2 regions of the Bacillus paralicheniformis genome follow, and region 2 is predicted to be linked to the other one. Evidence: riboswitches for the same ligand, from Rfam matches in the RefSeq annotation. Region 2 holds a riboswitch; the other holds the start of a gene.
What was found. A riboswitch is a leader RNA that binds a small molecule or an ion and turns the genes downstream of it on or off. The one in region 2 is predicted to bind cyclic di-AMP.
Positions count from the first base shown of each region.

Region 1 (11,529 bases), 2.1 Mb from region 2:
TGCAAAGACGAGGAGAAAGCATCGTCTATTATGCAGTTGAGGAATACGCTGAAAAAATTAAAAAAACAGGGGCGGAAGTCCGTTTATACCCGGATCTCAGAGAGGCTTTATCACCCGGGAAAGAAAGAGAAAAGATGGACTTTGCCGAGTTGGTATACAATATGTCAGGTAAAGTCGATGAGATCGTTCAGCTCATCTGCCAGGAAGTCAGGGACGAGTCTTATGATTATGTGATATATGACCATCACTTTTTGGCGGGGAAAATCATTGCTGAAATGCTTGGGCTGCCGAGCGTTTCGTTATGTACGACATTTGCAATGGACGAGACGTTCGCAAAAACGTTTACCCTGCAAGGCGACCTTGAAAGCTCGCCGTATTTTGAAAAATTGAAGCAATCCCTTGGCGAATTAAGTGAGCGGTACCCCGTCAGTCTCGACAAGCCGTTTGACGTATTTTCCTGTCCGGGGGACATTACGATTGTCTTTACCTCCAGGGAGTTTCAGCCTCATGCCGAGCGATTTGGAAATGACTATTTGTTTGTCGGGCCGTCGATTACGAGCAGACAGGATCCAGGCAGCTTCCCGTTCACTGAGCTGGAGGGGGAAACCGTCATCGTGATCTCGATGGGCACGATCTTTAATCAGCAAAAAGAGCTGTATCATATGTGTATCGAAGCGTTGAAAGACTTTGACGGCAAGGTGGTTATGGCTGTTGGGAAATCAACGGACCCCGCGGATCTCGGCACCATACCGGATCATTTTATCGTGAGGCCGTATATCCCGCAATTGGAGGTTTTGAAAAAAGCCGATGTATTTGTCACCCACGGCGGCATGAACAGTACAAATGAAGGCCTGTATTTTGATACGCCGCTCATCGTCATTCCGATGGGTGCTGACCAGTTTTTCGTCGCAGCTCAGGTGGAACGGACAGGGGCCGGGATCAAGCTTGATAAAAATGAACTTTCTCCGGCTGTTTTACAAAAAACGATTAAAGATATGCTTGAAAACCGCTCCTATAAAGACGGAGCCGCCAAAATCGGCCGCTCGCTCCGCGATGCCGGCGGCTATCAAAAAGCAGCTGATGCTGTATTGGAGTTGGCGGGGAAAAAAGTAAGACGCTCCAAAAACGGAGCGCCCCGTTAATTCATCCTGATCTTCCGCTCCACACTGCCGTCTTTTTTATGGACGATGACGGCAGTGCCTTTGTTTTCGGCGATTTCTTTCGCCCGTTCGACGGCTTCTGCTTTTGTATCCTTTACTTCGCTGGCCCGCTTGGCGTCTTCGGCTTTGACTGCCCAGCCTTTTTCGTGTTTAATGACATGCTCGCACTTTTCCGCAAGCTCCGGCCTGCTGCTCGAACCGCTGTCACCGCGTACCGTTTCATCAGCTTCCTCCGCATAGGATTTGAGTTCGCTTTTGCTCCTGTTATCCGCCCATTCCTTCGCCTGACTCGTCGCGATCGGAATCGCCCGGCTTTCGTCGTATCCTTCGTCTACCATTGCATTCGCAATTTCAATGGCTTTCTTTTTTACCGGTTTGTCCAAATGCTTCAATGAAGCGGGATAGTCTTCCATTGACCATGGCATTTGATCATTCCTCCTTTTACATAAAGGTTTACCCTCCGGCTGCCGATTAAAAAACACGGATTCATAAAGTGAATCATTGTATACTATAAAAAAACACGATTGAGAGGGCGAACCTTCTGTGCGCAACGATAAAACAGATTTGGAAAACGAACTGAAAAAAATTGAAAAATGGGAAAAAGAGCAGCAGAAAGCGTGGTTTTGGGAAAGGATCGGGCGGCTGCCGTTCAAGGTTCTGGACAAGCTTACACCGGCATTCATTCAAGATAAAATCGGTCTCTTGCTCGACGAAATCGGCGGCTTTATTCAAAACGGCGGCCAATATTTGACGTCCGAAAAACATCTGATCCGCCAGTTTCAAAAAAAGCTGCCGGATGAAACGATCGAAACGGTCGAAGATATTCAAAGGGCTCCTTTGGAAGTGATGGATCAAATGTGTGAAAACCTCGGAAAAAACAGGGCGAATACCGCGGCTGTCCAAGGAGCGACAACAGGTGTCGGCGGCTTATTCACGCTTGCCGTCGATATTCCCGCCATCCTCGGCCTTTCATTGAAGACATTACAGGACATCGCGGTGTCTTACGGCTACGATCCTAAAGAAAAAACGGAGCGGATGTTCATTATTAAATGCCTGCAGCTCAGCGCCGCTGATATTGTCGGGAAAAGGGCGATCATTCAGGAACTCAGCCGATACCATCTACAGTCAGGCTCACGGGAAAATATGATTTCGCAAATTCAAGGCTGGCGGGAGGTTGTTTATACATACCGCGATTCTTTCGGATGGAAAAAGCTGTTTCAAATGGTGCCCGTCGCAGGCATCCTCTTTGGCGCAATCTCAAACCGTTCAATGGTGAACGGCGTTGCCGAAACAGGGATGATGATGTATAAAAAACGGAGGATCATGGAAAGGCTTGCGGAGCTGGACGCCGCAGAAACAGAGTGATAAAAAGGCTGCCGTTTCGATAATGGCAGCCTTTTTCATAGAGTTACGCTTTTTCCGTAAAGCGAGGCAGTCTGAAGATAATCGCGCATATGCCGCAGACGCCGATCAAAATCGGATAAAAAGAATAAGGAAGAATGCTGACAGGCGATATTTTCGCGATTTGTGCAGCTGACAGCATTTGCGCGCCGTAAGGAATCAATCCTTGTACCACACAGGAAAAGATATCGAGGATGCTCGCCGATTTCCTATTGTCGATTCCGTACCGGTCGGATAAATCTTTTGCCAGCGGCCCCGCTGTAATAATGGCAATCGTATTGTTGGCGGTCGCCAGGTTTGCCGCGCTGACAAGGCCGGCAATGCCCGCTTCCGCTCCTTTTTTTGAACGGATTCTCCGCGATACAAATTGAAGGAGAAATGCGATCCCGCCGTTTCGCTTCATCATTTCCGCCATTCCGCCAATCAGAAGCGATAAAATGATCAGTTCGGACATCCCGCCGATGCCTTCGGTGATCGCGGTTAAATACGTATGAAGCGTCAGGCTGCCGTCGGAAATACCGATTACTCCGGCTAACACGATGCCGCCGAAAATAACGGCCATAACATTAAATCCGAGAAGGGCGAATATCAGAACACCGAGATACGGCAGCACCTTTACCCAGCTGTAAGTCCCGGCTTGTGCGGCAGGATGCCCTCCGGCTGAAAACACCATCAGCAGGATGACCGTGGCAACCGCGGCAGGCAGGACGATCAGGAAATTCGTTTTAAACTTGTCCGACATTTTCGTCTTTTGTGTGCGGACAGCGGCAATGGTCGTATCGGAAATAAATGATAAGTTATCACCGAACATCGCGCCCCCCACAACCGCAGCAACCGAATAGGCCGCCGGAACGCCGATTTCGGCGCTGATCCCTGCTGCGATCGGAGCGAGCGCAGCAATCGTTCCGGTTGACGTGCCCATCGACACAGAGATAAACGCAGCGATGATAAATAAACCGGCAACCATAAACTGCCCCGGTACAAACGAAAGCGCAAGATTAACGGTTGATTCAACGGCCCCCATCGCCTTTGCGGCTGATGAAAACGCGCCGGCCAAAATAAAGATCATCACCATGATCATAATATCGGGGTGTCCGGCGCCTTTCGCAAACCACTCCGTCTTTTGGCTGAGCTTCTCCTTACGGTTCATCGCCAGTGAGACAACCGATGCCGCAAGCGCCGCGGCCACGATTGGCAGGCTGTAAAAATCGCCTGTGATCAAGCCTGATCCAACGAATAAACAAACAAATAAAAACAGCGGCAAAAGCCCTGAAGCTTTTCCGTTTTGATTTTGCATGATGTACACCTCTTCTATAGGTTCAAACCGTTTTTTCACCAATATCCAACACTTTAAAAGGCGAACGCTCAAAAGTCAAATGGTAAAATAAGTTCGGGAGAAAATCAAATGAAAGAGGAGTGAAGCTGATGGATCGCAAAACGAGTCTTCTTGAATTGACAAAGAAAGTCACAGAAAAGCACGCCAATTTTTCCGTTTCGGAAGTGAACGACCATTGTATGCGAATTGCTGTTTTGGAGGGCGAATACGTATGGCATTTCCATCCCGGCTCAGATGAGCTGTTTATTGTTTTGGAAGGAGAGCTGTTGATCGACTTTCAGGACCGTCCCACAGAAGTCCTGAAAGCGAACGATTCCCTGCTGATTCCGAAAGGCGTCATTCACCGGACGCGCGCTGATGTAAGGTCGGTTAACCTTTGTATAGAAAAAACTAATGCGGAAACCGTCCCGTTCGCGGAAGGGAATGTGCTGAAGCTGATACGGTGCAAACCAGCCGGACAACAGCTTCATGCATTCAGCGAGGCGCAGGCCAAATGGGCTCCGCTGCAAAACGTCAGCGGATTCATCAGACAGTGGGGCGGATGGATGGAAACAGAAAACGGGCCGGAAGCCCTTGTCCTCGTGCTTTGGAAATCAAAGCGCGATTATTTGAACTTTATGGCCGATCATCATGATGCAATATATGAAAGAACGAATCAGAAAGGTACGTTCGAATCCATCAACATTACCCTGTTTGAAGAGCCTGCCGAGATATCTAAGACGCTGCAGAACAATACGCCGGCTCCGGTACCGGAATGGACGGTAAAAGGCAGCGGATGATTGCATGATTCCCGGACTCTTTCGTGAATGTGCTATTTGTGTTTACTCTTTTTGAAATGTGGAATGTAAAAACCATAACACTTCAAAAGGAGGAATCGAAAATGGCAAACAATAATGACAACAACAAAATGAGCAGGGAAGAAGCAGGCAGAAAAGGCGGAGAAAAAACAAGCCAAAACCATGATAAAGAATTCTACCAAGAGATCGGTCAAAAAGGCGGAGAAGCCACAAGCAAAAATCATGACAAAGAATTCTACCAGGAAATCGGCGAAAAAGGCGGGGAAGCCACAAGCCGTAATCATGACAAAGAATTCTACCAGGAAATCGGTGAAAAAGGCGGAGAAGCCACAAGCCGAAACCATGATAAAGAATTCTACCAGGAAATCGGTGAAAAGGGCGGAGAAGCCACAAGCAAAAACCATGACAAAGAATTCTACCAGGAGATCGGTCAAAAAGGCGGAGAAGCCACAAGCCGAAACCATGACAAGGAGTTCTATCAAGAAAACGGTGAAAAAGGCGGACGCCAAAGAAGAAGCGGTTAATGTACGGTGAAGAGAGGGGCTGAACATCAGCCCCTCCTTTTTTATGGAAGATGCCTGCCGCTGCCGCACGAGCGCTCATATTAAAATATTATTAATTATTGATCTTCTGAAGAGATTTCCGGTCTGTTTTGTTATATAATTTACAGATGATGCATCAAATTGTAATTATAAAAGTTTGAATGCTAAAAGTTAAGGACTAAAGTACTGGTGGGAGTGTACCGAATGGCAGCGTTGATTAAATTTTTTCAGCATCCTGGGGTCAGGCGTTTTTCAGTTTTTGTTGTATTGGCGGGAGTTTTATATCTGTTCCGCAGCATGATGAATCTCATATTGCTCACATTTATCTTTACGTTTTTGATGAACCGTCTGGAAAATGTGATCCGCGGTTTTTTAAACCGCTTTATTAAAGTCAGCCAGAGACTGATTATTTCCTGTTTGTATGCGGCTCTTGCCATCGCGCTTTCGATCGGCGGTGTGGTCTATTACCCCGTGATCGTCACCCAGATTCAGCAGCTGATCAAACAAGGAAAGTATATTGCTTCTCACCCTGACAGCATTCCTTTTCTCGATATGATCACCGGTATGTTCGGCGATATCAATTTGACATCCTATTTGGAAAAAGGTCTTAACTTTATCTATACATATATCACAGATATTAGCGCGTTTGGCCTGCAGGTGGTTATGTCATTGGTTCTCAGCATGTTCTTATTGATCGAAAAAGACAAGGTCTTGAGCTTAATGGATAAATTTAAGACGAGCAAAATAGCTATTTTCTACGAGGAAATTGCTTACTTTGGTAAAAAATTCACGAGAACGTTCGGAAAGGTGCTTGAGGCTCAGTTTATTATCGCCTCCATCAATTGCGCATTGACGACCATTGCCCTCGCGATTATGGGTTTTCCTCAGCTATTCGGCCTTGCCGTCATGGTGTTTTTCCTCGGGCTGGTTCCGGTCGCAGGTGTTGTGCTCTCCCTTATTCCGTTAAGCATTATCGCCTACAGTATCGGCGGAATCGCTTATATCGTATCACTGGTATTGGTTATCATGATCGTCCATGCGATAGAGGCCTATTTCCTCAATCCGAAACTGATGTCCGCCAAGACGGAGCTGCCGATTTTCTTCACGTTTATCGTGCTGATTTTTTCTGAACATTTCATAGGGATTTGGGGTTTAATTATCGGTATTCCGATATTTGTTTTCCTGCTTGATATCCTTGATGTCACAAGTCAAGAGAAAAGCCGAACAGCGGGCACCCGAAAATAGCATATATTTGTAAATCGGAAAATTTGGTTTACATATTTCGAATTTTCAGGTATAACTGTTATATAACGAAATAGCGCCACACGTTTAATCCTTTAGTAGGAGTGGGGGACCCGATCATTTGGGGTGAATTTTTCTGTTCCCGTGCGAACTGAAAGACGGACATCTCTTCGTCCGAACCCGTCAGCTAACCTCATCAACGTGAAGAGAGTCATGTGGAACCAATTTTAATGGTAAAAGCCCATGGGAGATCTCTCATGGGCTTTTTTTGGAAAGGGGAGATATGTTATATGAAGTTAGCAACAAAAATTATTATCGCTCTATTACTCGGTGCAGCCGTCGGTATTATACTGAACGTCACTTCGCCGGATGTATTTAGCAAGCTTAATACATTTTTATTCGGGCCGCTCGGCACGATCTTCCTCAACTTAATTAAAATGCTCGTTGTACCGATTGTTTTCTTTTCTCTCACTTTAGGGGTAGCAGGACTTGGAGATCCAAAGAAACTGGGCAGAATCGGTGCCAAAACGATTTCTTTCTTTTTAGTTACAACGGCAATTGCCATTATTATCGGACTTATTTTAGCGTTGGTCATCAAACCGGGAACCATCGGAACGTATGATACAAGCGCAGCGGAATATTCAGCACAGAAAGCGCCAAGCATTGCCGAAACGCTTTTGAATATCATTCCGACAAACCCGGTTCAGGCAATGGCTGAAGGAAATATGCTGCAAATCATTGCTTTCTCCATTTTGGTCGGTCTCGGAATTACGATGCTCGGCAAAAAAGCGGACGCTCTTCTCAAAGTGGTTGAACAAGGTAACGATCTAATGATGTATCTCGTCAATCTCGTCATGAAGTTCGCACCGTACGGTACGTTCGGCTTGATTGCCGGGGCAATCGGAAGTCAAGGCTGGGACGCCATTAAAGCAATGGGGCTTTATATGATCGTCGTCATTCTGGCGCTGTTCATCCACACCATCGTCACATACGGCTCAGCGATTGCGTTTTTGGCAAAGCGGAACCCGCTCACATTCTTTAAAGATTTTTCAGAGGTTATGCTTGTTGCCTTCAGTACGTCAAGCAGCAACGCGACGCTTCCGGTTTCGATGGATGTCGCTCAAAGAAAGCTGAAAGTGCCAGAGCCGATCTCAAGCTTTGTTCAGCCGCTTGGAGCTACGATCAACATGGATGGCACGGCAATTATGCAAGGGGTAGCGACGGTCTTTATCGCTCAGGTGTACGGCAATGACCTGTCACTGACACAGCTGTTGATGGTTGTTCTCACCGCAGTGCTTGCCAGCATTGGAACAGCGGGTGTTCCGGGTGTCGGACTGATTATGCTCGCCATGGTTCTTCAAACAGTTGGCCTTCCAGTTGAAGGAATTGCGCTAATATTGGGAATTGACCGACTTCTGGACATGATTCGTACGGCTGTCAATACAACAGGTGATGCAGCATGCGCAGTCATCGTCACCGAAACGGAAAAGAAACACGGCAAAATCGAAGCCCCTCATAGTGAAGTGTCCGTGTAACTCAAAAATGATATAATCAAACAGTGCCTTTTCGGCACTGTTTATTTTTTTGGGAAAGAGGAGGGGGCTATGACAAAGCAGCCTGTTTTACATATAGAAAATGTTGATAAAATCATAGACGGCAAAACGATATTGAAGGATATCCGCTTAACGGCGGATGAAGGGGAGATCATCGGCCTGCTTGGACCGAACGGATCAGGAAAAACGACCCTCATCAAATTGATTACCGGGTTAATTAAAATGAAGAGCGGATCAATTGTCATAAACGGCTTTCCGATTGACCGCCAATTTGAAAAAGCGATCCGGTCGGTCGGAGCCATCGTTGAAAATCCAGAATTTTATCCGTATCTGACAGGCTATGAAAATCTGAAACACTATGCAAATATGCACGCTGGAATCGGTCGGGATAGACTGGCGGAAGTGATCAGCAGGGTCGGGCTAGAAGATGCCGCAGAAGACAAGGTCAAAACATACTCGCTCGGAATGAAACAGCGCCTCGGTATTGCCCAGGCGATTCTTCACCGGCCGAAGCTGCTGATTTTGGACGAGCCGACAAACGGATTGGACCCGGCGGGAATGAAAGATTTCCGCGAACACTTGCGTGAGCTTGCCGAAGAAGAAGGAACGGCGATCCTGTTTGCGACCCACTTGCTGAAGGAAGTGGAAGATTTGTGCGATCGGGTCGTCATTCTTCAACAAGGGAAAATCAAATCAACCGTCGTCCTCAATGATGCGGATGAAAAGCAGGAAAAGGCGATGCTGGAGGTACAGCCCTATGACAAAGCGCTTCAGTGGCTGAAAGACCAGGGATACGAAGCCCGCGCCGAAAAAGGTCTCCTCGCCGTAAAGGTGGCGAAAGCGCAAATTCCTGCTTTAAATCAACAGCTTGTCGCCAATGAGATTGACGTCTATTCGATCGCTCCGTTTAAGCAGTCTCTCGAGGATGAATATATGGCGCGGACGAATGGAACGGAAGAGAGGAATACTGATGTTTAAACTGATTCAAAACGAGCATGTTAAATTGCTGAAGCGAAAAGTAACATTTGTATCGCTGGCGCTGATCGCAGTCTTTCAATTTCTCCTCGCGCTCATAACGAAAAGAATCCTGATGAGCGCCGGGACAGAGGATCATTTTATCGGCTATTTTTCATTCACCCCAAACCTGAATATCCTCTTGCAGGGGCTTTCGATTGTGGTGGCGGCTTCAATTATATCTTTTGAATATGATAAAAAGACGATTAAATTTTTGCTGATCCGCCCTGTCAGAAGAGAAAAAATTCTTGTTTCAAAATACGTGACGAGCGTGCTCGCAAGCATTTGGCTCTTTATCATTTACTACGGATTTTCTTTATTGTTCGGTCTGCTCTTTTTCGGCGTGAAGCTCGACGAAAAAGCGGAGCCGCTCTTTATCAATACGGTGACAATGATCGGTACGCAGTGGTTTGAAGTATGGATGATGGTTTCCTTTGCGTTTTTATGCTCTGCATTGTTTAAAAGCAGCGCGCTCAGCATCATGGTGTCGATCGTCGTGTTGTACGGCGCCAAAATGCTTGTGACGATCATGTCTTATTTGGAAAAACCGCTCGGTAAATTTTTGTTGTTCGCTAATACTGATTTAACGCAATACGCCGGTGAGGCCAAGCCGCTTTTTAGCGGGATGACGCCTTTGTTTTCACTCGTCATCGTCTTTCTCCATCTCGTGTTTTTTCTCGGAACGGCGTGGTGGGCCTTTTGTAAACGCGATATGAAAGTATAAAATATTTTGTCTAAAGTGTGACAAAAGGAATGACATTTTTGTGAAATATGTCGTAATTACCGTGTGAATTTCCTATCCTAAATTATAATTTTAGGATAAGGGAATGGGGGATGAGACATCCATGAAAAAATTTATTACGGCATTGCCGATTGTATTGCTGTTGTCATTTTCATTTGTTTCTTTTGCCTTTAATTTCGATCATCTTGTCTATTTTAGACTTGCGCTCGGGCTCTTTTCGCTCGCAGGTTTGTTTCTGTTATATAAATTGAAAAACGGCGTCCGCTTCTTTATGGCGTATCTTTATGGAAGCTGGGTCGTGCTGGCCGGAATCGCCGCATATGAAGAACCGCTTTTTTCCGATTTCTTCTTCGGCGGTCTCACGATCACGATGGGCTACTTAACCTACATGCTGATTTATCTCGGTATGAAGGTTGACCGTCGCGGCGGTCAAGCCGTTTAGTCAAAAGCGCACCTCGCTGAAGGTGCGCTTTTTTGTTTTGCCAAGGGTATCATTTGCACAACAAGCCGTGAACGAACTATAATACTTATTAAATCTATCGGAATTTGGTCAGGAGGATGCCGGTGTGTGTTCAATATTTGTGAAAACGGAAAGGCAGCAGGAATGGCTCGGTAAAATCGGGAAACTGGCGGATGAATTTGAGAAAACAGCAGCGTATTATGACGAACATGCCCAATTTCCCGCAGAACATATTCAAAAGCTGCGGGATTCAGGCTACACAGCGCTGACGGTCGGAAAAGAATACGGGGGAGAAGGCATTTCACTCTACGATATGCTTTTGTTTCAGGAACGGCTTGCCAAAGGAGACGGACCGACAGCTCTCAGCATCGGCTGGCACTTGAGCGTGATGGGAGAACTGGCGGAAGGAAACAGCTGGGACCGGCATGTGTTTTCATCGATTTCACAGGAAGCATTAAAGGGCGCGCTGATCAACAGAGCTGCAAGTGAAGCGCAGACGGGAAGCCCGACAAGAGGAGGACGTCCCGGAACCCATGCGGTTAAAAAGAATGGCGGATGGATTGTAAACGGACGTAAAACATTTACAACGATGTCTCCGGTTCTCGACTACTTTCTTGTCACCGCTTGGATTGAAGAGAAGCAAACGATTGGCGTTTTCTTGATCCATAAAGATGCGGAAGGCTTGGCAATAGAAGAAACGTGGGATATGGCGGCGATGAGGGGTACGGGAAGCCACGATTTGGTGCTGACCGATGTCCGTCTCGACGAATCCATGCTTGTCGAGCTGTTGGCGGGTAAAAGAACGGATAAAGTCAACGGCTGGCTGCTTCATATACCGGCTGTTTATCTAGGTATCGCGCAAGCAGCGAGAGATTATGCCGTCCAATTTGCAAAAGACTATCAGCCGAACAGTTTGAAAGGTCCGATTAAAGAAGTGCCTGCTGTTCAGCGTCATATCGGCGAAATCGATTTGGAACTCATGAAAGCCCGCCACTTTATGTATCATGTCGCAGAGCTTTATGATGACCCGGAGCGCCGCGCCTTTTTAACAGGTGAGCTTGGAGCGGTTAAACATACAGTAACGAATACGGCCATTGCTGTCGTAGACAGGGCGATGAGAGTCGTCGGAGCGAAGAGCCTGGCGAGAACGAACCCGCTCCAAAGATTCTATCGCGATGTCCGGGCGGGCCTCCACAATCCGCCGATGGATGATGCGACAATCGGCAAGCTTGCTGGCATTGCATTCAGTGAATAGTAAAAAAGAAGCCGTTCAAAATGAGCG
Region 1 covers NZ_CP023665.1:593,094-604,622, forward strand. The annotation lists gene CP943_RS03020 (macrolide family glycosyltransferase) at 1-1,142, shown strand, start outside; gene CP943_RS03025 (DUF2188 domain-containing protein) at 1,139-1,585, opposite strand; gene CP943_RS03030 (EcsC family protein) at 1,704-2,525, shown strand; gene CP943_RS03035 (Na+/H+ antiporter NhaC family protein) at 2,569-3,858, opposite strand; partial or broken gene CP943_RS22880 (cupin domain-containing protein) at 3,987-4,316, shown strand; partial or broken gene CP943_RS22885 (DUF4937 domain-containing protein) at 4,386-4,676, shown strand; gene gsiB (glucose starvation-inducible protein GsiB) at 4,778-5,218, shown strand; gene CP943_RS03050 (AI-2E family transporter) at 5,441-6,481, shown strand; cyclic di-AMP (ydaO/yuaA leader) riboswitch at 6,553-6,694, shown strand; gene CP943_RS03055 (dicarboxylate/amino acid:cation symporter) at 6,769-8,013, shown strand; gene CP943_RS03060 (ABC transporter ATP-binding protein) at 8,083-9,009, shown strand; gene CP943_RS03065 (ABC transporter permease) at 9,002-9,769, shown strand; gene CP943_RS03070 (hypothetical protein) at 9,891-10,229, shown strand; gene CP943_RS03075 (acyl-CoA dehydrogenase family protein) at 10,354-11,502, shown strand.
Region 1: linked by a shared signal. The riboswitch ahead of CP943_RS03055 (dicarboxylate/amino acid:cation symporter) and the one ahead of kdpF (K(+)-transporting ATPase subunit F) in region 2 are both predicted to bind cyclic di-AMP.

Region 2 (11,529 bases):
TCCCCGCCTCTCCACCTCCGGCTGTCATTTAGGTTATACTGACATAGATCGGGGTGAAGATATGAACAGCAAATCACGATTGACGCCTGAAAGGTGGCGGGCGATTACGGAAAACGATTCCGCCTATGACGGAGTTTTTTATTACGCGGTCAAAACGACCGGGATATTTTGCCGCCCTTCCTGCAAATCGAGAGTTCCGCAAATCGAAAATGTGCAAATCTTTTTCAATGCAAAAGATGCTTTATCAGAAGGGTACCGCCCCTGCAAACGCTGCAATCCGGCCGGGATGCTGCTGCCGGATGAAGAGCTGGCACAGCGGGCGGTGCAAATCATCGAGGAATCTTATCGCGATCCGCTGTCTCTGCAAGCTTTGGCTGACAGGTGCCATATCAGCCCTTTTCATCTGCAGCGGACGTTTAAACGAATCAAAGGCGTCTCGCCGGCAGAATACATCCTGCAGAAAAGGATTGAGAAAGCATTCGTTTTGCTTGCCCATTCTGAACGAACGATCGCAGAAATCGCCTCAATGGTAGGCATCGGGAATGCGGATTATTTTGCCGCTTTGTTTAAAAAGAAAACAGGGCAATCACCGACGTCATACCGGCAAATGAAACGGAGGTAAACATATGGAAGATCAAATCGTATACTGGCGTACGCTGACTTGCCGCCGCTCGCAGATTCACATTGCGGCGACTGCCCGCGGGCTCTGTTTTACAGGGGCATGGAATCAAGGATTCGGTGAGCTGGCCGCTTGGGCTGAAAAAAGGTACGCACAGCCAGTTTTCATTCGGGATGACAAAGGATTGGCAGAATACGCCGAGCAGATTCAGGCGTATTTAAATGGCAAGCGGACTCATTTCAGCTTTCCTGTCGACCTTGCCGGAACGCCTTTTCAGCTGGCCGTGTGGCAGGCGCTCTCCGAAATTCCTTTCGGCAGCACGCGTTCCTATTCCGATATCGCCGGGCGTATACAAAAGCGGAACGCTGTCCGGGCCGTAGGTACGGCGATCGGCGCAAATCCGCTGTTAATGGTAGTGCCGTGCCATCGGGTTATCGGCAAAAACGGACAGCTCACGGGATACCGGGGAGGATTGGAGATGAAAAAAGAACTGCTGATACTGGAGGCCGCAGGCGCCGCTGAACATCCTTTAACAACGGCATCCCGATCTCAAGCTTTCTCATCCGAGACAATGTGAAGGTCGATTCCGTCTGTATGCCTCATAATGCTGTTGACAATCGAGCCTTTTCTGATTTCTTCCCATCGCGATCGGGCGGATTGGCCGAGCACGATTTGTGTAATGCCGTGCTGTTTCGCTGTATCAGTGATCGTTTCAGAAATGCGCCTTTTGTTTGAGTGTTTAAAAATGAATTCGGCGCCGAATTGTGCACAGAGCGTCTCCCATTGCCCGATTTTATCCCGTTCTGTCGGGGCCAGCTGCTCCTTTGACGTGCGCGACACGTTTAAAACGAGCAGATCGGCCTTCAGCCGGCTTGCGATTCTCCATCCGCGCCGTATCAGTTTTTCGGCATTTTTTCCGTGCTGGACGCACACCAAAATCTTTTCATTCGTTCCCCTCGGCCGGAGGCTGCCGTTCGTCCGCTCCAGACGATCATCCACATCATCTGCAACTTCTCGCAAGGCGAGCTCTCTCAACGCAGCTAAATTATTTTTCGTAAAAAAATGGGTTAAAGCCTGTTGTATCTTATGTTTTTCATATACCTTTCCTTCCTGAAGCCGCTTTTGCAATGTTTCCGGAGTGACGTCAATCAAGATGACTTCATTCGCCAATTCCAACACGCGGTCCGGGATCCGTTCTCTCACTTTCACCCCGGTGACGTGCTGAACGATATCATGGACGCTTTCGATATGCTGGATATTGACGGCGGACAGCACGTTGATGCCTTCCTGTAAAATATCTTCAACGTCCATGTACCGCTTTTCATTTTTCGAACCTGGCACATTGGTGTGAGCCAGTTCATCGACAAGCACAAGGTCTGGCTTCCGGTTAATAATCGCATCGACATCTATTTCTCCCATCGTTATCCCTTTATATGAAATGTTTCGTTTTGGAATGACTTCTAAACCTTTGACGAGTGCGGCCGTGTCTTTTCGATGATGCGTTTCGACAAGGCCGATCACGGCATCGATCCCTTCCCGCTTTAAATCGTGCGCTTCCTGGAGCATCCGATACGTTTTTCCGACTCCCGGCGCAGAACCGATATAAATGGTCCAATGCCCTCTTTTCAGCTGTTCAATTTCGGCCAGCAGCTCTCCCGGCGTCTTCCTTCGATAATCACGGGTGTTTTTTGTCCGCATTGCAGCATCTCCGTTTTCTCATCAAGTTTGTTTTTCCCGGTGTCGTATGATCAGACACCGGGCAGCATTCTACTTCAGTTTTTCTTTTAAATCGATATTGAGAAGCAGCACGTTGACGCGCGGTTCACTTAAGAAGTCGCTTTTGGTATGCTGATGAACAAGCTGCACAAGCTCTTTCTCCGGCAGTCCTGTCAGACGGCTGATTCTCGGAATTTGCGCCATCGCCCCGTCGGGACTGATATCAGGGTCTAATCCCGAAGCGGAGTTCGTGACTAAATCGACCGGCAGTTTACTGATCGGAACATCAGGGTTTTCCTCCTTCCACTTTTCAATCGATGCTTTCATCCGTTTCAGCAAATCGGGATTTGACGGCGCTTCGTTTGGCGATCCAGATCCTGCGGCATCATACTTGATGCTGGATTCCCTTCCTTGAAAGAGCCGCGGGTCTCTAAACCGCTGGCCAATGAGTTCAGAGCCGATCACATTCCCCTGCCGGTCATACACAAGACTTCCATTTGACTTTCCAGGCATGGCGGCCTGTGAAATCCCTGTCAGCGCGAGCGGATATCCAAGCCCGCAAACCAGCATTAACAGCAGGCTGATTCTGAAGATTACTCCGATTTCTTTCATGACGATTCCTCCTTACAACATAATCTGAAGCAGCATATCGATCAGCTTGATTCCGATGAAAGGGACGATGACGCCGCCGAGGCCATAGATCAATAAATTGCGGGCCAGCAAAGCATTTGAGCTCATCGGCTTATAAGCAATTCCTTTCATGGCTAAAGGCACAAGAAGCGGGATGATCAGCGCGTTAAATATCAGCGCAGATAAGATCGCTGAAATCGGCGAACCAAGCCTCATGATGTTCAGCGCGTTCATCTCGGGAATCGCCAGCATAAACATCGCCGGGATGATGGCAAAATATTTGGCGATATCGTTTGCGATGCTGAACGTAGTCAAAGCGCCGCGCGTCATAAGCAGCTGCTTTCCGATCGAGACGACTTCAATGATTTTTGTCGGATTCGAATCAAGGTCCACCATATTCGCTGCTTCCTTGGCAGCTGTTGTGCCGCTGTTCATGGCAAGCCCGACATCAGCCTGCGCAAGTGCGGGCGCGTCATTGGTTCCGTCGCCCGTCATGGCGACAAGCTTTCCTTCATATTGTTCGCGCTTGATCACATTAATCTTGTCTTCGGGCTTGCTTTCGGCAATAAAGTCATCAACGCCCGCTTCCCTTGCGATCGTAGCGGCCGTTAATGGATTGTCGCCTGTGCACATCACCGTTTTGATCCCCATTTTGCGAAGCTCGGCAAAGCGCTCTTTCATGCCCGGTTTAACGGTGTCTTTTAAATAGATCAAACCGAAGATTGTTCCGTCTGCCGCTACAGCCAGCGGTGTGCCGCCTTCTTTTGAAATCCGTTCGCTTTCCAGATCGAGATTCGAAGGTATCGTTCCGCCATTGTTGATCACCCACTTTTTCACGGCATCGACAGCGCCTTTGCGAATGTGCCTTCCGTCGGGCAGGTTCACGCCGCTCATTCTCGTTTCCGCCTTGAATTCAATCGGTTCTCCTGCTTCAGCAACGGACGAGTCATAGTGAATCGAGAGTTTATCAGCGAGTTCGATGACTGAGCGTCCTTCCGGTGTTTCGTCATGGATGGAGCCAAGCGCCGCATATTCACCAACGGTTTGAAGCGATTCATCGCCGACAGGGACAAATTCCCCGGCCATCCGGTTTCCAAAAGTGATCGTCCCTGTTTTATCAAGAACAATCGTGTTAATGTCGCCCGCAGCCTCGACAGCTTTCCCCGACATCGCCAGAACGTTGAAGCGGGTCACGCGATCCATTCCCGCAATCCCGATGGCTGACAGGAGCCCGCCGATCGTCGTCGGTATAAGACAGACAAGCAGGGCAATCAAGACGGCGGGATCAATTTGAAAACCGAGATAGGACGTAAAAAACGGGAGTGTCGCAACAACGATCAGAAAAATCAGCGTTAAGCTCGTTAAAACCGTATTCAACGCGATTTCATTCGGCGTTTTTTGCCTTTCAGCCCCTTCGACTAAAGCGATCATCTGATCGAGGAACGTTTCACCCGGATCACTCGTGATCTTGACTTTAATCGAATCGCTGACGACCCGGGTGCCTCCCGTAACAGAGCTGAAATCACCGCCTGCTTCCTTTATGACCGGAGCAGACTCTCCCGTGATGGCCGATTCGTCTACTGATGCGAGACCCGCGATGACTTCACCGTCGCCAGGTATCATTTCTCCCTGGGAGACGATGACGATGTCCCCCTTTCTAAGCTCGGCAGGCGCTACCTTCTCAATGCGGTCATCCATTACTTTATTGGCCGAAACCCCTTTTTTCGTCTGTTTTAAAGAATCGGCCTGTGCCTTTCCTCTTCCTTCAGCCAGCGCTTCGGCGAAATTCGCGAATAACACGGTGATCAGCAAAATGAAAGAAACCGCCGGATTGAACCAGGGAGCCGCCGTACTGCCGAAAAACCGGGGAAACACGGAAAGCAGAACCGTTATGAAAAATCCAACTTCTACGACAAACATAATCGGATTTTTGATCATAGTTCGCGGATCTAATTTTAAAAAGGCATGTTTGACCGCATCTTTGATGATCGTGTCGTTCATCGTTTGCTTTGTTGTGTGAACGGCATCCGGTGTGGCCTGTTGACTGGAATGATGCAAATCGTTCATGAGTAAAGCCCCCTTATCGTAATGTTAAATATTCTGCGGCCGGTCCCAACACAAGCACCGGAAAGAATGTTAAAGCCCCGACGATCAGGATCGAAGCGATAAAAATCCCGCTGAACAGGCTTGAATCGGTGCGAAATGTTCCGATTGTTTCCGGAACGGTTTGCTTTTTCAAAAGTGACCCCGCAACTGCGAGCAGTGTGACAATTGAGAAATAACGGCCGATAAACATCACAATTCCCGTTGTTATATTCCAAAAAGGCGACGCGTCTCCGAGTCCTTCAAATCCTGAACCGTTATTCGCGGCTGAAGACGTATATTCGTATAAAATCTGGCTGATCCCGTGAAATCCGGGATTTGAAATTGCAGCCTGACCCGCTTGCGTCATGACGGCAAGCGCTGACGCCCCTAAGATTAACAAAGGATGAATCAGCAGAGTAACGGCTAAAAGCTTCATTTCATTTCCTTCAATTTTTTTGCCTAAAAACTCAGGCGTTCTTCCGACCATTAAGCCCGACAGAAAAACCGCAACCATCGCGTATAGAAGCATGTTCATCAATCCGGCGCCTATTCCGCCAAACACCGTGTTCAGCATCATATTAAGCAATGCCAAAAGACCCGTTAGTGGCGTGAGCGTGTCGTGCATCGTATTGACAGCTCCTGTCTCGCTCGCGGTGGTAACCATCGCATAAAAAGCTGAATTCAATGTTCCAAACCGCACTTCCTTACCTTCCATGCTGCCTTCTGTGTGCTCGATTCCGAGCTGATTGATGACGGGATTGCCTTGCGATTCCGCCATGAAAGCTGCCCCGGCTGAAAGCAAAAACAAAAGACCTGCGGATACAAAAAGAATGCGGCCTTGCTTCAGATTCCCAACCATTTTCCCATACGTAAACGGCAGTGAGATGGTAATCAAGAGCATTAATAAAATTTGAATCGCATTGCTCCATCCATTCGGATTTTCAAATGGATGAGAAGAGTTGACGCCAAAATACCCCCCGCCGTTGTTCCCCAGCTCTTTGATGGATAAAAAGGACGCCACCGGCCCCCGAACAATGGACTGCTCCCCTCCGCTCACCGTATGGGCTGTCACGGAACCGTCAAGCGTCTGCGGTACGCCTAGGGCGACGAAAACAAGCGACACCACAACTGTGATCGGCAGTAAAATCCGCGTGATCGAACGGACCAAATCGACAAAAAAGTTGCCGAACGGTTTCCCGGCGAGCCCCCGAATCATCGCAATCGCGGCGGCCAGCGCCGTAGCGGGAGCGGCAAACATTAAAAAGGTGATCGCAATCATCTGCGAAAGCATGGACAGACCGCTTTCGCCGCTGTAATGCTGCAAATTTGTATTCGTCATAAAACTGACTGCCGTATTAAAAGCCAGTGTAGGTTCCATTCCCGCGACCTTTTCAGGATTTAAAGGCAGTACACCCTGCAGACGAAAAACGAGATAAACGATGAAAATCATCGCCGTATTCGTGAGAACCAGCGCGGCGGCGTATTTCTTCCACGATTGGTTTTCTCCTTTTACTCCGCCCAGCTCCAGCAGCAAGCGTTCCGCCGGAAGGAAAAACCGGTCGATTTTGGACGGGGCGCCGTCAAATACCTTCGCTATGTAAAGCCCCATTGGTTTGGCTGCCAGCAATGCGGCAAGCAGGATAAAACAGATGGATATGAGCGACGTCATTTCAATACCCCCAATTTGTGTACAATTAAAATTTCTCAGGATTCAATAAAGCATAAGTCAAATAGACAAACATGGCGGCTGCTCCCGCTGCCAATAGCGCCATGGCAATCACTCCTTTCACATTTATGATTGATCAGCGGTTTTCCCCGCCCATCTCAGCAACAGAAACATCATCCCCGCTAAAAATGCGACAATGGCCAGCATCACGATATCCAGCACTCCGCTCACCTCCTTTCATGTTTTTTGCACGAAAAAAAGCCGCAAGAGAACAAACCTCTTACGGCTTTTTTGGGCACAGTTAAGAAACCGTGCTTTATGCACGTTTTTTGGTTCTCTTTAAACGCTTGCGAGGTTAGCTGTCGGATTCAGGTGCAAAGAGTCACCTTACCTTGAAAAGGATTCACCCCAAGTGGCAGCGCCACAAAAAATTGGTTCCCCCGCTTCCAATTGGAATTCAGCGGTTACGTTAATTGGAAATTTTATTCAGTTTTTTGATGAGATTTATATTACGCCCGTTCAATCATCGTGTAAAGTTTCATAAATGATCAAATTTCCTCGTTTATCAATTTTATAACCTTTTTTACACAGTTTATGACTTATTACCTTCTATTTTCTCTTAATATCTCGTTTTCTCTTTCATATTATGGCTTTTACCTGTGAAAAACGGCGGATAAAAAATGTGTCGAAGCCCCGCTCGGAAATTCGAACGGGGCCGTTTTTTGTTAAAAGTCAAAGTTATCAGGATCAGGACCGACACGGGTGTTTTCATTCAGCCCGTCAATTTGCTTCATTTCCTCGAGGGTCAGTTCAAAATCAAATACGTCCGCGTTTTGGGCAATTCGCTCCGCTTTTGTCGACTTTGGAATGGTGATGACTCCGTTTTGCAAATCCCAGCGTAAAATGACTTGAGCAGGTGTCTTGCCGTGCTTGTCCGCGATATCTTTCAGCAGCGGGTGGCTGAGCAATTGGCCTTGCATCAGCGGCGACCATGCTTGAAGCTGGATGCTGTGCGAACGGCAAAACGCTTGCAGCTCTTTCTGCGTGAGCCGCGGGTGATACTCGACCTGGTCGATCACCGGTTTGACGGCGGCATCTTTCAGCAAGTCTTCCAGATGGTGAACGTGAAAATTGCTGACGCCGATTGCTTTTACGCGCCCTTGTTCATAAAGAGTTTCAAGGGCTTTCCACGCCGCTTTATAGCGCCCTTCAACAGGCCAGTGGATCAGGTATAAATCCAGGTAATCGAGCCCGAGCTTTTCGAGACTCGCTTCGTAGGCTGCAATCGTTTCGTCATAGCCTAAATCGTCATTCCAGACCTTTGACGTTACAAACAAGTCTTCTCTAGAAATTCCGGCTTCTTTCAACCCTTCGCGAATTCCTTGGCCAACCCCTTCTTCATTTCCGTAGATGGCTGCCGTATCGATACTGCGGTAGCCGTGCTTGATTGCCGTTTTTACGGCTTGCACCAGTTCGGGCCCTTCCTCTACTTTAAACACGCCTAGTCCAAACCAGGGCATGTCCGTCCCGTTATTCAATGTGATTCGATCTTGCAGATTTTTTACCGTCATCTAATTGGCCTCCTCATATTTTTGTATACATCATGCGCAGTTTTTCTTTAAAGCTTGATTTTGTTTTTGGTCATTTCGTTCCAGCGCCCTGCTCCAGCCCGTCAGCGCGACGGCGCCGAGCACCATCAAAGCTCCGGCCCATGGAGTGTGAATCAAACCGATCGACTGTGTGATGGCGCCTCCTGTATAAGATCCGATCGCGATCCCGGCGTTGAATGCAGCGATATTGACAGCTGATGCGACATCTACCGCCCCCGGAACAAACCGTTCAGCCAGAATTACCACATAGGACTGGAGCCCGGGGACATTCATAAATGCTAAAAATCCCATCAGCATGATGACGATAAAGCCCGCTGCCTGATAAGGAGCAGCCGCCGTTAAGATGAGAAGCACAACCGCTTGGGCGATGAACATATAGAATAATGCAGTAAGCGGTTTTTGGTTGGCCGCTTTACCTCCGATGATATTTCCGAGCGCGACGGCAATGCCGTAAGCAAGCAAAATGACGGCAACAGCTTCCTGTTTAAAACCTGTCACATGCTGAAGCAGCGGGGATAAATACGTAAAGACAACAAATGTTCCTCCATAACCAAGCGCCGTAATGATGAATAAAAGCAGCAGACGGCCATTGGTTACAAGTTTCAATTGGCTCTTGAAAGACGTTCGGACGCCTTTCGGCAAATCGGCCGGAACAAGAAAGCTGTTGGCGATAAACGCCAGTGCGCCGACAGCGACAATCGCCGCAAAAGCAATCCGCCAGCCGAACAGCTGACCGAGGAAAGTGCCGATGGGAACTCCGGTAATCATCGCAATCGTCAGACCGGTAAACATAATTGATATCGCTCCGGCTCTTTTATCCGCCGGAACCAGGCTTGCCGCAATCGTTGAACCGATTGACATAAATACGCCATGAGAAAACGCGGAAATCACGCGGGCGGTTAATAAAACACCGATGCTTCCGGCACATGCCGCAAGCCCGTTTCCGATCATAAAAATAATCATAATCACAAGCAACAGCGCTTTTCTCGGCATACTCGATGTGACAGACGTCAATACGGGTGCGCCGACTGTCACGCCCAAAGCGTATAACGATACAGTCAGCCCCGCGGTCGTCACTGAAATGTTCATGTCATCAGCAATTAAAGGCAGAATCCCCACGCTGATGAATTCGGTTGTCCCGATGGCAAATGCGCTGGCTGCCAAGGCTAAAAGCGCTAATATACTGCGTTTTTTATCATGAACAGAAGTCATTCTTTTTCCCCCTTTCGTTTTTAATGTATAGCAAATGTCTGCCGGCAAATGATATTATGGTACATATCATCTATAAAAAAAAGTACGCACTTTTAAGTGCGATAGGAACCAAAATGTTAGATAGGTACTTTTCGGTTCCTATGGTTTGGAGGAGAACATGAAGCCGAAAAAGTACAATATATCTGTCGAAGCTACACTTGAAGTAATTGGAGGTAAATGGAAATGTGTGATTTTGTGCCATTTGACGCACGGCAAAAAACGCACGAGCGAGCTGAAGCGGCTGATGCCGAACATTACGCAGAAAATGCTGACCCAGCAGCTGCGCGAACTGGAGGAGGACGGCGTCATCAATCGGCTCGTGTACCAGCAGGTGCCGCCGAAGGTCGAATACGAACTCAGCGAATACGGATGGACGCTTAAAGACATATTGGATTCATTGTGCGCCTGGGGTGAAACACATATTACGAAAGTGTATGGAGACAAATTTGCCGTTTTGGAGGACAGCGTGCTGAATGAACAATTAAAGGAAACATAATAAATAGATGGAGGTCAGGATGGGAAAATGGTTTCTTTCCGGAGGCGGAGATGCGCACCAAACTGAACGGCTGGATCGGTATTTTGCCGGGAGCCTCTGCCCGCATAAGCCTTTGTTGTATATTCCGATTGCCATGGACGCCGACAGGTATGATGAAGGCTTCGATTGGATCAGCCGGCTCTTTCACCCGCTCGGCGTTAAAAATATCGTGATGTGGACGGATATCAAAGGCAAAACCGTGCACGATTTAGACGCATTTTCTGCCGTATATATTGGCGGAGGAAATACGTTTCGTCTGCTCAAACAATTCATTGAATCACACTTTATCGAGGTTTTAAAGCGCTATGCCGAAAGCGGCGGCGTCATTTACGGCGGAAGCGCAGGCGCCGTCATTCTCGGAAAGAACATCATGACTTGCTTTTATATGGACCGCAATGCTTGCTGATTGCGCGATTTTAACGGATTAAAGCTTCTGGGAGACTATGCGGTTTGGTGCCACTACAAGGTTGAACATGATCCGCTGATTAAAAGGTATAGGCATGTTTTAGACACTCCCGTCATCGCTTTGCCGGAAGAAACGGGAATCGCCGCAAGCATTTCAGACATCCGGGTCATCGGAACAAAGCCTGTCCGGATTTTTAATGAAGACGGCGCGGTATTCGTTTCAGATCAATTTGTTTTATAAAGCAAAAAACGCTTCGGCTCATCGGCGAAGCGTTTTTCTTGTTTTTGCGGCTGCAAACCGTTTGACCAGGCTTTCCGTCAAAAAACACGGTGAGACTCAAACCCAGCAAAACAGAAAAATTTGACATCAACGGCTCACGATCAACATATTCAAAAGCATGATGCACAAAAAGTATCACGGCCCAGAAAATGATAGCCGCACGGCAAGCTGTGTCTGCGGCTTTTTTCCTTTTGGGTCTGCATACATGACAGCGCCTCTCAAGGAGACTCTCACGCCCCAATCTGCTGATTTCCTTCGCACTTACTGTGTTTTGATTTCCTCTTCCGTTTCATAAAACCGGGCCAGCTCCACAATCATCGCTCCCATTCGTTCGAGGCCGGGAGCGAGCAGGCGTTCAACTCCTTCTTCTCTTAAAGCTTCTGCCGTCACTTTTCCGACAGCGGCTGCCAACACGCTGTCTTGAAAAGATTGGACAATTTTCTCCGCATAGCCGTTTTCTTTCGCAAAATGAAAAAGCGAGCGGACTTGGACGGCTGTTGTAAAGCAAACCGCATCCACTTCACGGTTGATGACCTCGCTGCACAATAAAGCGACGGTTTCCCGGTCCGGTGCAACATGGCGATACGGCAGAAGCGGAAAAACAGCTGCACCTTTCTCTTCCAAAAACTGAAGCAGTGACGGTGCGTTTTCGCCGTGAAGCTGGACCATCACCCGTTTCCCGGAAAAATCGTGGGATTGAAGCGAGTCGATCAGTCCTTTGGTGGTGCCGTC
Region 2 covers NZ_CP023665.1:2,907,144-2,918,672, forward strand. The annotation lists gene CP943_RS14835 (bifunctional transcriptional activator/DNA repair enzyme AdaA) at 62-622, shown strand; gene CP943_RS14840 (methylated-DNA--[protein]-cysteine S-methyltransferase) at 627-1,196, shown strand; gene kdpDN (KdpD-like non-kinase potassium sensor) at 1,169-2,317, opposite strand; gene kdpC (potassium-transporting ATPase subunit KdpC) at 2,387-2,947, opposite strand; gene kdpB (potassium-transporting ATPase subunit KdpB) at 2,960-4,966, opposite strand; gene kdpA (potassium-transporting ATPase subunit KdpA) at 5,046-6,719, opposite strand; gene kdpF (K(+)-transporting ATPase subunit F) at 6,745-6,822, opposite strand; cyclic di-AMP (ydaO/yuaA leader) riboswitch at 7,047-7,189, opposite strand; gene CP943_RS14870 (aldo/keto reductase) at 7,442-8,287, opposite strand; gene CP943_RS14875 (MFS transporter) at 8,318-9,538, opposite strand; gene CP943_RS14880 (winged helix-turn-helix transcriptional regulator) at 9,696-10,073, shown strand; gene CP943_RS22715 (Type 1 glutamine amidotransferase-like domain-containing protein) at 10,093-10,518, shown strand; gene CP943_RS22720 (type 1 glutamine amidotransferase family protein) at 10,519-10,758, shown strand; gene CP943_RS14890 (uroporphyrinogen-III synthase) at 11,059-11,529, opposite strand, start outside.